DNA from 2 places in the Pirellula sp. SH-Sr6A genome. Region 2 is predicted to be linked to the other one. Evidence: riboswitches for the same ligand, from Rfam matches in the RefSeq annotation. Region 2 holds a riboswitch; the other holds the start of a gene.

Region 1 (8,261 bases), 100 kb from region 2:
ATAAAATGTTCAAGCGGACGTGAACTTCGTTAGGTAGCATCACCATCGGAGCCGCACTGCTTCCCAGTGCGCCAACGTCGAACTCCCCATCCAGCGATCGCAATCGCACCGCAAAGCGCAAAACTGGTTGGCTCGGGTACGGCGCTGAATCGCAGATTGTCCATGGCGACGTAGGCGGGAGTATTCATGCCATACAACCCAACATCCGAGGAAGCAAACTCTAAACGGACGGATCGGACTCCGGATAGAATCGACAAATCGATGGTACGCCAATCGTCCAAAATATAGTCTTGCGCGTTGTTCGCGAATCGATAGTCGGCCAGATCCACCGTCACCGATCCTGTTTGATTCCCCGTCGCATCGAGCCCGTCATATCCCCTGAGGGTGACTTGGAACCAATCGGAGTCGTTCCCAGTCACCCCCCCAAACTTCTTCGCGAATTGATCGCCATTGGCCATCGACAGCGCTGCGTAAGTGGAGTTTGTGATATCGACAGATTGCAGAAGTGAAATGGTAGGTAGATTGATCGTGGCCCTCGAACCCGTGGCGATCGCATAGTTCTGGCCGATCGCAACGCCACCTACGCCATTGGCCCCGCCCCCTGCATAGGACGCATACTGGTTGGTGAACCCTACAGTCGTGGTATCGACTACGTTGCTATACGACCAACCGCTCCAGCTTCCCCAACTCGCGTTGTACGAATTGCTAAAAGAAACTCCTTGACTGCTCCACCCCCCCGCACCATCCGACCCGTTGTAATAACTATTAGGGGAAAGTTGAAACTCATCGAACGTAACCGTGGTCTGCGATAACGCGTAAGAAGGGGCCAAGATAAAAGTGATCGCGAGCAACAATATGGAAATGGAAATCTTCATGGTGTAAGTCCTTACGAGAATAGGGATCAATGCGAGTAACGTGGAAAGGCGCACTCGGTCCGAAAGTCGCGACCGAGAAGTAAGGCGCAACAAATCCACAGGTGATTAGCTTGGTCGAGAATAAACTAGTCGGTCACGACTTCCCCACCCCGACGCGAAAGGAGGGCAGCGAGTACTTGCGGTTCGGTCTGCTCCTCGACAAAGCGAGCAGAACCATCCCCAAACAGAAAAAGAGAACCGCCGGTGTGATAGCTATGAAACTCCTGACCAAAATCGCAGAAGTTACCTTGCCGGCTCTTGAACACCGTGTGACATGATGGCCACCTGGAGCTGTTCGCCGTTCGGGTGTTGATCGGCGTGCTTTGATCAAAGAGGTTTCGGTGCCCAACCCAAATCGAATGCAGCCCCTCCGGTGCCTCCCCCAACACGACCGTATTGGATGACCCGTCGGTGATGTCGACCAATCCGATCTGACGCTCGCTTCCGAACAAAAGCACGCCCCGTCCACCACCAGACAAATCTCCTTGCTCGCTATAGTTGTTTTGACAATTCAAATTTGGGTAGCATCGCAGTCCGCGCTCTCCATAATTGCCGCCATAATCCGTTCGCCCAAAGAGAACCGTCGAATTGGGCGTATCTCCATTGGGACGTGCCATCACCGTCTTCGGCGCCGACGGACAAAGGTAAATGGGGATAGTCCTTGCACCCGCCACATGATTCACAGGATCGATATAAGGGAGCCGAAGATCCATCTCCTCGTAAATGGCTTGCTGCTCGATGAAAGGCAACAACACCGTCCCCCAACTCGGCCTCCAACGAGCACGAATCGCGGCCGAAGTCTCGCTCACGGAACCGGCCCCTCCAAAGGGAAACCTGTTGTAAAGACTGTGGTAGTTATGGAAACCGATCCCCATCTGCTTCAAGTTGTTGACGCACTGAAGCCGACGCGCGGCCTCCCTCGCCGCTTGCACGGCAGGCAAGAGCAATGCGACCAAGACGCCGATAATGGAAATCACCACCAATAACTCAACGAGCGTAAATCCAGACTTGGCTCCACCGCCGGGCTGGCCTTCTCCGCTTCGATGGGCACCATTGCTCAACAAGCTTGCCAATCGCTCCCGACTGGCCTCCACGATCGACTGCTTTACGCGGTCTGAAACCAAACTCCAAGCTCCGATCTCGGCGCGGGTTCGACCGCACCCCAAACACTGCTCCTCGGCATTCAGCTCGCACACTCGAATGCACGGGGACGACACCGAAGGGCGTAAACCATTCGAGCCGGCACCAGCCGGAACCGGTCGAACGCGAGTCGGGAAAACGGACGAAGTCACTGCGGGTTCAGGGCTATTCACGAGACGGCATACATCCATGGACCCGATGCGTACAGCGAGATGCCCATCCAGCCCAACCTGCGAACGATCGAATCGTCGCGCAGCATCGAACGGTAGGTACCTGACTTAAGAAGTACGAACTGGAGCCGTTAAAGGATTACAATGGACCAGCGGGTTGTTCCGCAAAGGAAGTCTGCTGCAACAGCCGCCCCAAACCTGGAGGGCACTTAGCTGTCTAGCTCTTAGTAGGTCTTCTGACTCACTGCCAACCATCCCTCATTGCCTTCTCACCCGAACAATCTCGAGCAATGGCGCTTCCAAAGAAGGAGCGATGGTTTGAAACGCGATTCGCGTTTCGGGCAGCACACAGCGGCCGGACCGTCCCGGAATTGCCACATCAATCGTAGCGCACCGGAGTTCCCTGTTTGCAAAATCGCTTGCGAGCGATCTGCCACCAAGAGCCCCCGAAGTGTAAACAATCGCGAGCAACCCGTCAATCGATTTGATTCCTTCCTGGCCAACGGAAAGAATCCCGTCCCACGCCGTGGTATACTGGCGTCTAGCCCCCCAGCCCCGCCGCAATCCGCGCTCCCACTTGCTTCCGAACTCCCTCCTTTTTCACCACCGATCTATGGTTACCGTTCTACCCAAACGACTTGCCACGCGATTCTCCTTTGCCACTGCCCTCACGCTTGCTTACTTTGGTGCATCGGTTGGTTTCTGCCTGGAATCCCCTGCCCCGTCGGCAGCTGCCACCATCGATTACTCCCGGCAAGTCCAACCGATCTTGACCAAATACTGCAGCGGATGCCACAACGACGACGATGCGGAAGCGGATGTGCAACTCCACTCGCTCGAAGCCCTGCAATCGTCGGACAAGGCAGCGGGATTGATCGTTCCCAAGAACGCGGCCGATTCCAAACTTTGGAAGCTGATCGAAGGTTCATTGGAACCTGTCATGCCCCCCGTCGACGAAACGCAACCCACGGACGTCGAGAAACAAATCCTTCGCGACTGGATCGATCAAGGTGCTTTGGGCGAATCCAAATCCCTTTCTCTTCGCGAGCGTTGGAATCTCCCTCGATCGTCATCCGCTTCGAATCCGCCAGGCCTTTACGCGATGGCTCCCGCCTCCTCCGATACTTGGATCATGGGATACCAAGACCATGTCGCCATCAAAAAATCCCAGTGGATGGAACGCCAGTCTCTCCCCATCACGGGGAGAATTACCAAACTGCGTTTTGCCAAAGACGGAAAGCAAGTGGCAATCATCTCAGGCATCCCCGGCTTGGGAGGACAAATCACCATTGCAGAATTCCAAAATGGAAGCTTGACCCATCGACGAACTATCGAAGGTCACTCGGATGCCATCTATGGCGTCGCGTGGAGCCCCGATGGTCAGTCGCTAGCGACATCCGGGTATGACAAGTCGGTGCGCCTGTGGTCGGTTGCCACCGGTGAGCTTGTGCGAACCTTCTCCGGCCACAATGGAGCCGTCTACGACGTCGACTTCGATCCCACCGGACAAGTTATCGCGACGGCGAGCGCTGACGAAACGATCAAACTCTGGCGCGTCGATTCCGGCGAAAGACTCGATACCATGGGTCAGGGGGAAGCCGAACAATACGCTGTTCGCTTTTCCCCCTCCGGGGACTCGGTACTAGCGGTTGGTGCCGATCGGCGTATCCGCGTCTGGAAAATCCAATCTCTGACCACTCCCACTGTCAGCCCAATGTTGCATTCGGTCTTTGCCCACGAAGCGGCTGTGGTCGCCGTCGCCTTCTCTCCCGACGGAACCAGAATCGCGACGGCTGGCGAAGACCGTTCGATCAAAGCTTGGACGTGGCCAACTATCGAACCACTCGGTGAAGCGGGACGGATCACCGATGTTCCGACCTCTCTCTTTTGGAAGGATGCCAAAACATTCGTCGCGTCATCGATCGACGGAAAGGTGCATCAGTTTGTTTCACCAAGCACTCCATCCCAGCCGATCAATCCAACCACCCCTCTGCCACCTGCCGCGTCGGAGAACCACTCTGTCTCGAATCCCAGTGAAGGCAAAACCAGTAAAGGCAATCCTAGTGATGGCCAAACGGTGCTCGAATTTGGGGAAGTAACTCAGACTCGCTCCCCTGCGACGGCCCAGCATCTCCAACCACCCTGCCGCGTCTCAGGGGCCTTGTCCGAATCGGACGCGAGATCTGCGGCCCCTGGAGACTGGTATTCCTTGGACGCCAAAGCGGGCGAGCCATGGCTCATCACTATCGAAGCCGCGACCCAAAAATCGCCGATGGATAGCTTTGTGGATATTCTCGATGCGAGCGGAAAACCGGTGCTCCGCACGCGATTGCAAGCCCTTCGCGAATCCTACTTTACCTTCCGCGGAAAAGACTCCACCATCGCAGATGACTTCCGCATGCATCGATGGGAAGACATGGAACTCAACGAATACCTCTATGCGGCAGGCGAAGTAGTGCGGTTATGGCTTTATCCCCGTGGTCCTGACTCGGGGTTCAAGGTCTACCCGGGGGAACGCAGTCGCTGGACCTACTTCGACACCACAGCGACGACCCACGCTCTCAATGAGCCCGCTTGGATTGTCCGAGAATTGCAAGCGAACGAAGCTCCCACCCCAAACGGACTCCCAGTCTTCCCGATCTACTATTCGAATGACGATGAATCGACCCGACGTCTTGGCAAGGACAGTCAATTGACTTTCACCCCTCCCGAAGATGGCCGCTACCTGATTCGCGTTCGCGATGCACGCGGGCAATTCGGGGACGCCTACCGATACCGTTTGGTCATCACGCGCCCCAACCCTCAGTTTTCACTCCAACTGGAACCTGCCGAAATCACCATGCGATCTTCGGGCGGAGCCGAGTTCAGCCTGGTTGCCAATCGACGAGAGGGGCATCGCGAACGCATCGACATCCGACCGGTCGACCTTCCGGTAGGCCTCGCGATGACCAGCGATCTAAACGTCGAATCGGACCAAATCCGATGCGTTGCCACCTTCACCGCGACCCCCGAAGCGTTTTCCAAACTGCCCGACGCGTTCTCGATCCAACTTGAGGCGACGTCCCACTCTGCCAACTACCCCCAGCCGCAGTCGGAAACCCTCACCTTGAAGGTCAAAAAAGTGGCCAAAGAAACCATGCCTCTTAAGTTGGTTGGGAAATCCGATCCCGATGACGCCGAACCCATTCGTGAATTTACGTTGCAAGCAGGTACGACTGGCGTCTTAAAACTCGTCATCGATCGCGGCAAACTCGAAGGGGATATCTCGTTCGGAAATGCGGAATCAGGACGAAACCTCCCCCACGGCGTGTTCGTGGACAATATCGGTCTCAACGGGCTCCTCATACCTGCCGGGCAATCCACGCGCGAAGTCTTTATCACTGCGGCCAAGTTCGTGCCTGAGCAAGTCCGCCACTTCCATATCAAAGCCAGTGTGGATGGCAATCCGACCACCCTCCCTGTCGCCATCCGTATCGTCCGCTAATCGGAATCCCACAGTTAAGTACCGATGGCCTCCTCCAAGCAGCCTCAGTGACCTTGCGTCCTATCCCTCTTTGAAGCTCCCCAAGATCATGGTACGACTGCACGACACATGCCCTCGCTGCTGGACTATTTCCTCGCATCTCTTGACTTGGACCGCCTGGCTTGGGTGCATCGTCTTGTTCGTGCCGTCGGCATCCGGGCAATCGGACTTGGAGAAGAACGAATTCCCTTGGGCCCCCTACCTCACTAGTCGTGTCGAGGAGATCGAAGCCCAAACGGAGCAAGACCTGAGCAAGATCACGCGTGAGAATTGGAGCGACCTGCAGCAGAAATGGCGAGCTGAATTGCAGGAAATGCTGGGCCTCAAGCCTTGGCCGGAGAAGACCCCGCTTGCAGCCCAAGTCACCGCAACTCTCGAAGGAGACGGATATCGCGTCGAAAACATTCATTTCCAACCCAGCCCCAAACTGTTCGTGGGTGCCAATTTGTATTTGCCGACGGGTGAACGTCCAAACGCGGGTTGGCCGGTCGTGCTTTATGTATGCGGACACGCGCGAGTCGATGAGTTCGGACGGTTGGCCGGGAACAAAACGAGCTACCAACATCATGGTATTTGGTTCGCTCGCCACGGCATGGCATGCTTGATCGTCGACACCATACAGCTCGGGGAGTTTCAAGGAGAACACCACGGGACGTATAAACTGGGACGCTGGGACTGGATCAGCAAAGGATATACGCCCGCTGGAGTGGAGGCGTGGACCTGTATGCGAGCGATCGATTACTTGGAGTCTCGAATCGAAATGGACTCCGAACGGATCGGTGTTACAGGTCGAAGCGGAGGAGGTGCTTACAGTTGGTACGCCGCAGCCTTGGATCCACGCATCCGCGCGGTTGTTCCCGTCGCGGGTATCACCGATCTTCGAAACCATGTCCTCGATGGCTGCGTCGAAGGTCATTGCGACTGTATGTACATGGTCAATACATTCCGCTGGGACTACGGCAAACTCGCAGCTTTGATCGCCCCACGCCCGCTTCTTTTGACCAACACAGACTCCGACTCTATCTTCCCTCTCGATGGTGTAATTCGAATCCATCGTCAACTCGAATCCTTGTATCGCCAAGTGGGTAAGCCTCAAGATTATGGGCTACTCATCGGGCCAGGTCCTCACAAGGATTCGCAGGAACTGCAAGTAGGCGCTTTCAAGTGGCTCCATTTGCACCTAACGGGGAAGGAGATCCTCGTCGATCGTGCTGCCACCAAAGAACTCGCCCCGCATCAACTAGTAGCGTTCCCCCAAGAACTCCCTCTCGACGAAAAAGTGACCGGAGCAGCGCAGTGGTTTGCATCGAAAGACACCTCCCCCCGACCTGAAAATTGGGAAAGCGAAGGAAAGGCCTGGATCAAGCGGATCGAAACGATTGAACCGTTCGAATCGCGCAAAGGGGCTTTCGAAAATGCCCAAATGCTACAGAGTGGCACCGGAGACAAATGGAAATGGACTCGCTATAGCACCTCCCAGGAATCGGGCTGGCCAGCCGAATGGCTGCGTGTCGAACCCAACGCGAGCGTCGGGGAAGATACCACCTCGACGGAGAAAAACCACTTGTTGCACCTGGGTATTTCTGCGCCGCGAGAGAATGGTTTCGATGCGGCTGGGAGCGAATGGATCCGGGCTATCTTGACCAGTGGAACGATCTCACAGGAATTGGAGTCCGCTCCGACGGCAACCCATTGGATCTTGCTTCCACGAGGCTCGGACCTGGAATCGCGATTCCCTGGCGTGAAAACGCGCACGCAGTTCCATCGACGTCTTTATTTGGTAGGAGACTCCTTGGAACAGCTTCAATTCCGCGACGCTTGCGGATTTTGGGATTGGGCTCGACCAGACGTAACACGGGAATTGAATCGAGACACATTGGCGAGTTGGAAGATCATTGGACATGGTCGTGCGGGTATCTTGGCGACGCTTTTGACCTGGCGAGCTATTTGGAACGAGGCCACCAACGCGACAGCTCCCGAAGTAGTCGTCCGAAACGTCAACGACGATTGGCGATTGCAAAGCGTCTTCCCCGGTTTCGCGGCCAAGTGGCAGTACAGTCAAATCGTCGAGTGGCTGGGCGATCGAACTACCGTGACCAAATTGACGGGTAGCGAAGAGGAAGGCCCCGTTGAACTGGTCGACCCCTCGAACGAACCCCAGCAATCAACTGGGATGAAGATTGTCGAAGTGGGGTCGCACCGCGCGACGGTCTGGAGCCGGTCGACGCGATGGCCCTTGCCGAACCTCGGAGACTTACCGCAAGTCGAATTCTCCCAAACCACTCCCTCGGGACAGCGTCAGCAAGGAGCCATATTGCCTGCCGACTCCATTGCAGGGTTGCGATTCGGTGTGCCTGGCGTGCCCGCCGAAATGAGAGTCCGTTGGAAGCCATTGGGTCGAGGGACTTGGCTCGCATCTCCTTGGCAGCAAGCCGACGAGTCAACCGACTATTCCCTTCTAACCTCCCTATCCGATTTGGACGCCAATACCTTGTATGAGGTCCGAACCGAAGC
Region 2 (8,261 bases):
CTTCTTCCAGTCTAAGGAGTCGTTCTTGTTCGGTCACTTGTCAAACTCGACATGGAGATACGGAGAACAATCGTCGGTCACTCCATCTTACCAGGGGGTTTGGATTTTTCCAAGATTGAGGGCGAGGTTGGGGCGCCAGGACTGGCTGGTTCCAGCACAGTGCAGAAACGAGATTGTGCAAGTAGTGGTTATTTCGCAGGGCGAAAAAATGGCTGATTGAATCGATCGCGGAACGTTGATTGGGAAAGTCGATACAGCAGACGTTCCATTGCAAATCGAACGAGAACCAAGTCGAAAGCTTCACTGTTCCTTTTGGAGATGTTCAGTAATCGCGCGCGAACCACGCGGATACGTCTCGCGGTGACTTACTGGTCAAGCTATTGCCTCCAGGTAAGGTCGTATCACGTTTGCCATGCGACCAACCTTGGCGGCCTCCCAGATTTCATCCATGGTGGCCTTGCGTGAACGAAGACAATCTTTGAGAGCCTCTATAGCAACGTCGAGGCCGATCTTATTGCGATACTTGAAGCAGTCCGCAATCGTCTTCGCTGGTGAGTATACCGTAATCGTCACGCCTTCGATCGTTCGATACTGTACTCCGAATCGTTTCGACTCCCCAGAGAATCGCGCCACGCGAATTGGGGGATAGCTCATCTGGGGTTTGCGGTCTTTCGCCCCAATTGCCAACCAAACTTCATGAGGTGACTGCGTTGTCATGTCGTGCATTCGCAGGGCACTTAGCAGGCAGACCGTAGCATGGGGCGAGCGTTTGCGCTTCGGCGCTGCAGAACATTTTTGGAAAAAAGCGTTCGAAAACTCGGCGCTATTAGGCGAGTTGATGGTGCGGCGAGAGTTTCTCTGAGGCCCAGTTCGTGCAATCGATGTGCTTGGACTCACTTCGGTGTAAACGGGCTATTTGTTGGGGTGTTTCTATGGTTTTGTGAGATGGTTCGACCTCGATTTTCTATCTCGCGACAGTCAATCAGTCATCCATCGATTCTTTTCGCTCGCTTGGTTGTCCTCGTTTCTTGGTACAAATCACCGGTGCGCAAGGCTCAGCTCGTTTTGTTTTGGAGTGATATAAGCGCTGGTTCGCTGGTTTTTGCTCTGCATAAATCACAGCTTAGAGCGCTGGCGGGCGAGTTCTCTGTCCGTTGCCCCGGCAGTGGCGAGCAAGAGGGTTGTGTAAACGTTGCGGAAGCTTGCCATCGTCGAAACAGTGGATTTCCTGAGAAAAGCTCGGGCGGGGCAGAATATTTGCACAGGGACGCTAGGCTTTGAGATTAGTTCCCAACTGCCCACATTCAAGTTTAGCGACCGCCGTCACGTCTCTAAAAGCGTGACAATGAAGTTCCCAGTCGCCTGTAGATGTCGCCTGAGTGGCGACCAAGACGTTTGCGATTCCGCAGACCGCGCCTTCGAACGTCGTGTTTCCGTATACCGGTTTCTACCGTCTGAAAAGAATCGGAACAAACAAATCTCTGCTTACCCCGCAATTGCCGTGTTAGCTGCAGCATCTCCAACCATTCAAGCTCCCCATGACGTTTTCGCACGGGGAGCATCGGAATCCTCCTAAGATCAGGTTATGTTAGCCTAATCAGCGGGAATTCCACTTTCTAGAGAGGCAAGACAGGTGTTGTGCCTGGAAGCTTCTCATGTCCTAAGGACCCAAATCGATTTCCGTTTACCGAATGCGATCATGGCGCGACGTATGTTCTTTGCCATTCCGGTCCAGCTGCAGACGAACCTGGAGTTATTCACGCTCCTTCGTTTCCGACATGTCATGTTTGTCAGATGTACGCACCTTGGAACGGAGGAGGTGGCTATGTACTTTTGGGTGATGGCAGCGTACGGTACGTTGCCACAACGATAAATCTTGATACGTGGGCTGCGATGAGCAGTTGTGGCAAGGGGGAGGTGTTTGCTCATGAGGATTAGTAATCGCGGTTCCATTCCATTATGGAGGCATAGTGTATTGCTGGTTATTGCTGCGATACTGCTCGGTGGGTGCAGTCAGCATCCGAAAGCAACCTCAAAAGAATCACTTGAGTTCATCAAGCAGGTTTATACCGCGTGCAACACGAAAAACCAAAAGCGACTCGCTGAATGTGTTGAGCGATTGGCGGAACTTGAGTCGGAAGGCAAGGTCAGTGGTGAAGAAATCACATCCTTCAAGAAGGTCCTTGAGATGGCGGGCGAAGGCGAGTGGGAGTCTGCGCAAACGATGGCATTGAGGTTCGCAAGCGATCAGGTTCGTTAGCTTTCTTCCTCAGAAATGAGTGATTGACTAGCGAGTTGGTTTTCGTATATTGATGTTGTTCAAGGTGATCTTGTTGGATGCCAACAAGGTGAACAGGGAACTCCGGTGCGTCTTCTTCCCGAAGGCAATTCCGGGACGGTCCGGCCGCTGTGTGCCACCCGTGATCTTAACTGATTGCAATCGTTGCTCCTTTCTTTGGAATGAGCCATTGTCCGCCTGACTCAAATCAGGGTTGAAACGGATGAGAAGGCTGTGAGCGAACGATACGGTGGTGAGTCAGAAGACCTACCTTGAGCTAGACGATGTCGTGCCTTCCTGGATTGAGGCAATCGTTGCAGTTGATCGATGCTGTTTGTCTCGTTGGGGTCGACGCCCCAATTGCCTTCTTCATTGATCTTCTGACCCGTTTATTCAAAGCCAGTAACAGCCATTCGTTGGCTAGTCCATTCGCTCAAAAGCCCCCGTGATCTGGTTGCATCAATTTGGTGCGGTCCGGATTCCGCTAGCGACTGCGCGCATGGAATGAAAGGCGTGCCATGATCCAAAAACACAAGACGCTTCTTTTAGCGTCCATCTTCGCAGTCGTTAGCATTCAAAGCGGTAGAGCAAAAGCTGATCTTGTTTTCTCAGGCCCCACTGAGACCACTCACGCGATCGATCCAGCCATTGCAGCCAATGACAGCCGATTTCGGGAGTGGGCAAATTTCATCGATCCAACTCGAACGTCATTCGCGCCCCGAGGCAGTTCGGTCATCAATCAGACAGGTGGATTCAACAGCCTCGGAGACCTAGACGCCACTCAAATCGCTAATGGTCTCTCACCAGGATTTCTAACAGTCACGTTCCCGACCGGAATCAGGAACGGTCTGGGGCACGACTTCGCAGTATTCGAAAACGGCTTTACCTTTGGCACTAACTCGAATGGTATTCCAGGCTTGTTCGCCGAGTTCGCCTACGTCGATGTTTCAACTAACGGCATTGACTTCGCAAGGTTCAGTAGCATCAGTCGAAACACGGGTCCGATCCAAGGGAGCGGAGCATTCGCTGGTTACGACGTCACGAACGTCTACAACCTGGCAGGCAAACATGCTGGAGGTTTCGGTACGCCGTTCGATCTCGCTGAATTGACCTCGCACACCCTGGTGTCTGGCGGTCTGCTCGACTTGAACAACATTCAATATGTCCGACTCTTTGACATACCAGGTAACGGAGCGTTCGTCGACAGCTTAGGCAATCCAATACGCGACAACTGGCTAACAACGGGATCAGGTGGTTTTGATTTCCGATTGGGCACTGGACTTGGCGTTGGAGTTATGAATGTCTCAGCAGTCCCAGAGCCATCGAGTCTAGCATTGCTCACCATTGCGGGCATGGGGGGCTTTGCCTTTCGTAGGCGTCGGCATTCTAGATCACGCGACACGGAAGGCAAAGCTACAGAAAGCGTATAGGGATCGTCATGGAGGGGTCAAATATGGTCCACCAAGTTGCATCGCCTTGCAATCGCCAGTGCCAACTATCGGAGATGGAAGTCTGCGTCGGTTGCGGTAGAGATCGATCGGAGATTGCACTCTGGTCATGCAGCGATGATTCGGTGAAGCAGCAAATTGTTGAGCGAGCTTTGGTCCGGCTTCGCCTTCTATGCTCGCGAGATCGCTCGGATGGCTTCACGCTTGTCGAGCTGCTTGTGACGATCGGCGTTATCGGGGTTCTTGTTGCTCTATTGCTGCCCGCAGTGCAAGCCGCCCGAGAGGCCGCTCGAAAGGTGCCTTGCAAGAATAACCTAAGGCAGGTCGGTATTGCACTTCATAACTATCACGACACGCACAAATCGTTGCCTACTGGATGCGTTGAATGGAGAGCGTGGAACGCTCCTCCGAACCGACGCCAATTCGCATGGTCTGCAATGCTACTGCCTTTTGTGGAGCAACTGAATCTTCATCAGCAGATCAATTGGAATAAGCCATTCGATGCGCCTGAGAACTCAAGCGTAGCCAAAACTGACTTGTCCATCTATTTGTGTCCGACGGAACCAGACCTCACACCCAATAAGGGCCAAATCAGCTACGGCGGCATCTTCGGTGAACTGATTGTTGATCGAGAGCAGGATGACGGGCTCTTTGTTAACGAACGAGCATTCCGTTTTAGCGACGTCATCGACGGTTTGAGCAATACGCTTGCCGTCTCAGAGGACGTTGGTGGACCAGACCGTCAGTGGATCAACGGTCGCAATATCTTTGCGGTCGCTCATGGCATCAACGACCCAACCGCTTGGGTTGGTGATAACGAAATCCGCAGTGCTCACGAAGGTGGCGCGATGTTTCTATTCGCGGATGCTCGAACGTTATTTGTTTCTGAATCAATCGATAAACAACTTCTTGGCAAGCTGATCACACGAGCCAAGCAAGAGGTTGTGGAATTGCCTTAACCATTTTTCCAACTTGGAGTACCAATATGCGTTTAGCCTTTGCAATGATACTCGTTGTGTCCCTGACGCAACTAGGTCGAGCGGACATTGTCGTCGATTTTGAGGGATTTCCGCTCAATGGATCTGGTGTTTTTAATGGCCCCACAAGCAATGCAATTTCCACACCTGGGCCCTTCGGTGGAAATGATCGAAATGGCACGTTCGCCGTCAGCGGTGTTGAATTCTTCAACAGCAACAATGATCTCTATGGCAGTTGGAGGGGTTTCGCAGTTTCCAATCACACTGACACCACGACCCCAGGTTTTTCGAATCAATACAGTTCCTTCGCTGGAACAGGTGCGAACGGCTCGTCTAAGTATGCGGTGGCATATGCCGACGGAGCATTCTTTAACTTGCCGTCCAGCACACTCTTGTCCTCTGTTTCACTGGCCAACACGACCTATGCAGCGTTGTCGATGCAGACCGGAGATAGCTTCGCCAAAAACTTTGGCGGAGTCTCTGGGAACGATCCCGATTTCTTTCGCGTCTCGCTCAGTGGATTCGACGGGCTAAACGGTACGGGCAATTCCATCGGTTCGGTTACGGTCAATCTTGCCGACTTCACTTTTGCGGATAATAGCCAGGATTTCATTCTATCGAATTGGTTAACTGTTGACCTTTCATCAATTGCGAACTCTCGATCTGTGTCATTGTCGTCCGCCTCGTCAGATGTCGGTGCCTTTGGCATTAATACACCGACCTACGTTGCATTCGACAACTTGACCATCACCGCCGTTCCTGAACCGTCGAGCTTTGCATTACTAGGCATCGCTGGAACTGGCATTGCTTTGTGGCGACGACGCCGATGCAAAGCAAATTCGCGAAGATTGTTAGAAGGACCAACGTCATGATTATTTCGAACCGAATTGCGGTCATTGCTACACTGATCGTGTTAGCTGTTCTCAGTCGCCTAATTCCGCATCCACCGAATTTTGCGGCGGTGGGAGCTGTCGGGCTATTTGCGGGCGCATCGCTGGGGAATCGTTGGTTATCGTTATTGATTCCGATTTGCGCCATGATCATTAGCGACGTTGCCATTGGATTTCAGTGGATCTGCATTGTCATTTACCTATCAATGGCTCTGTACGTCGTGGCTGGCTGGTGGGCGGGCCATCAAATCGACGCTAAGCGACTGATAGCCGCTTCGTTGGCGGCTTCGATTGGCTTTTTTGTCATTACGAATTTTGCGTGTTGGCTAACGATGTATGAGAGATCATGGGCCGGCTTTGCAAGCTGCTATGTCGCAGCCGTGCCATTTTTTCAAAACACGTTGTTATCGGATTTCGTGTTTGGTTTGGTTTTATTTGGGGCATTGCGTTTCGCAGAGTGGCGATTACCGGCCTTGCGACCGGTAGTTGCCAGTGAGGTGATCGCATGAGGTTTGTTTGACGTCAATTTAACACAGGAACTAAAGACATGGGTTGGACGGTCGAGAGTGCCGCATTGATGCGGGTCAGGAAGAGAGATGGTCGCGATGCCGAGTTCGACAGACGTCGAATTGAACAGGCAATCGAGAAGGCTTTTCGTTCGGAACTGAATCTGGCGGACGGGCAACCGCTGCCTGCGGATTCTTACCAGGACATCTTAAGCATCGTTGAGCAGGTCATTGAGCTTGCCACTGCACCGGGACGAACCGAGCCACTGCACGTTGAGCAAATTCAAGACATCGTCGAAATCGGTTTGATGCAACGGCAGCACTTCAAAGTGGCGCGCCGCTACATCCTCTATCGTTCCGAACATGCCAAGCTTCGGGCTGTTCGACAGGAAGAGTCAGTCATTGCGGACAGCCGGTCAGAGCCGGTTCAAGTCGTTCCGCAGGTTGAAATTGAGCCCGGCGTCTTTGTTCGTTTTGACGCGGGGCGAATCCGGACGTTCTTGTTGTCTTTGCCTGAGTCCAGAAGGGATGCCATTCGTCTTGAGGAACTCATCGATGAAGTCATCAAGGGATCGTTCTCCGGAATGACCACGAGTGACATCGCCCGCTCGTTGGTTCTTTCCGCGCGCAGCCGTATCGAAGTCGATCCAGCCTACGATCGCTTGGCGGCCGCACTCCAGCGAGCGATCGTTTACCGACAGTCGCTGGGATTCGCTCAGAATCGCGATGACTTTCAAGCGATCTATCGTAACAAGTTTGAACACTACATCATCGAAGGCATTCGGCACGAACGTCTTTCCCCAGACTTGCGAGGATTCGATCTCCAGCGTTTAGCCGACGCACTGCACATCCAGCGCGACAACGAATTTCGCTATCTGGGAATCCAGACGATTTACGATCGCTACTTGCTTCACATTGATGGGCGACGTATCGAAACGCCGCAGTATTTCTGGATGCGAGTCGCGATGGGCTTGGCCCTGGCAGAGCCTGGCGATGTGCAAACCGATCGAGCAATCGAATTCTATGACCTGCTCTCATCATTTCGTTATACCAGTGCAACGCCGACGCTATTCAACTCAGGCACGCGCCATCCGCAGCTTAGCAGTTGCTATTTGACGACAGTCCAAGACGATCTCGCGCACATATTCAAGAGCATCGGCGACAATGCTCAACTCTCCAAGTGGGCGGGTGGATTGGGCAACGATTGGACGAACGTAAGAGCCATTGGTGCTCGCATTCATGGCACCAATGGAGAAAGCCAAGGAGTCATCCCATTCTTGAAGATTGTGAACGACGCGGCCATTGCTGTGAATCAAGGCGGAAAGCGCAAAGGAGCGGTGTGTGCCTACCTAGAACCATGGCATTTGGATTTCGAGGAGTTTTTGGACCTTAGGAAGAACACGGGGGACGATCGCCGTCGAACACACGACATGCATACCGCCGCATGGATTCCCGATCTGTTCATGCAGCGAGTTCGAGAGGGAGGCACGTGGACGCTGTTCTGCCCGAGCGAGGTTCCCGATCTGCATGATCTCTATGGCACCGCGTTCAACACGAGGTATGAACATTACGAATCCCTGGCTGCAACAGGTAAACTTCGACAAAACCGAAAGCTACCAGCAGTTGATCTTTGGCGCAAATTGTTGACGCGATTATTTGAAACAGGGCATCCGTGGGTAACCTTTAAAGACCCCTCAAACCTCCGCTCACCCCAGGATCACGTCGGTGTAGTTCACAGTAGCAATCTGTGCACAGAAATCTTGCTAAATACCAGTGAGCAAGAAACGGCCGTGTGCAATCTCGGTAGCGTCAACTTGGGATTACATCTGCGAGGCGGTGAACTGGATATGACGCTCCTGGAGCGAACTGTAACCACGGCGGTCCGGATGCTCGACAACGTAGTCGATATCAACTATTACCCAACCCCAGAGGCGCGCGAGTCGAATCTCAAACATCGACCTATCGGCCTGGGTGTCATGGGTTTTCAAGATGCACTTCATCGGCTCGGGATTCCATACGCCAGCGAAGCGGCTATGGAGTTTGCAGATCGAAGTATGGAAGCTATCAGCTATTTTGCGATCCTTGCTTCCTCACGCTTGGCTGCTGAGCGAGGTCGATACTCCAGTTACGATGGTTCGAAATGGTCGCGCGGCATACTGCCT

Evidence for each region. A riboswitch is a leader RNA that binds a small molecule or an ion and turns the genes downstream of it on or off. The one in region 2 is predicted to bind cobalamin.
Region 1: it holds a riboswitch for cobalamin, as region 2 does, so the genes downstream of both, VN12_RS04810 (DUF1559 domain-containing protein) here and VN12_RS05255 (PEP-CTERM sorting domain-containing protein) in region 2, are expected to answer to the same signal.

What each region holds. Positions count from the first base shown of each region.
Region 1 covers NZ_CP011272.1:1,263,366-1,271,626, forward strand. The annotation lists gene mutL (DNA mismatch repair endonuclease MutL) at 1-23, shown strand, start outside; gene VN12_RS04805 (DUF4465 domain-containing protein) at 30-875, opposite strand; gene VN12_RS04810 (DUF1559 domain-containing protein) at 1,001-2,227, opposite strand; cobalamin riboswitch at 2,433-2,680, opposite strand; gene VN12_RS04815 (c-type cytochrome domain-containing protein) at 2,838-5,708, shown strand; gene VN12_RS04820 (alkaline phosphatase D family protein) at 5,797-8,261, shown strand, end outside.
Region 2 covers NZ_CP011272.1:1,364,916-1,373,176, reverse strand. The annotation lists gene VN12_RS05265 (hypothetical protein) at 373-717, opposite strand; gene VN12_RS26765 (H-X9-DG-CTERM domain-containing protein) at 1,795-1,938, shown strand; gene VN12_RS05260 (hypothetical protein) at 1,928-2,260, shown strand; cobalamin riboswitch at 2,306-2,568, shown strand; gene VN12_RS05255 (PEP-CTERM sorting domain-containing protein) at 2,797-3,708, shown strand; gene VN12_RS05250 (DUF1559 domain-containing protein) at 3,732-4,685, shown strand; gene VN12_RS05245 (DUF4465 domain-containing protein) at 4,712-5,575, shown strand; gene VN12_RS05240 (DUF6580 family putative transport protein) at 5,572-6,102, shown strand; gene VN12_RS05235 (ribonucleoside-diphosphate reductase subunit alpha) at 6,141-8,261, shown strand, end outside.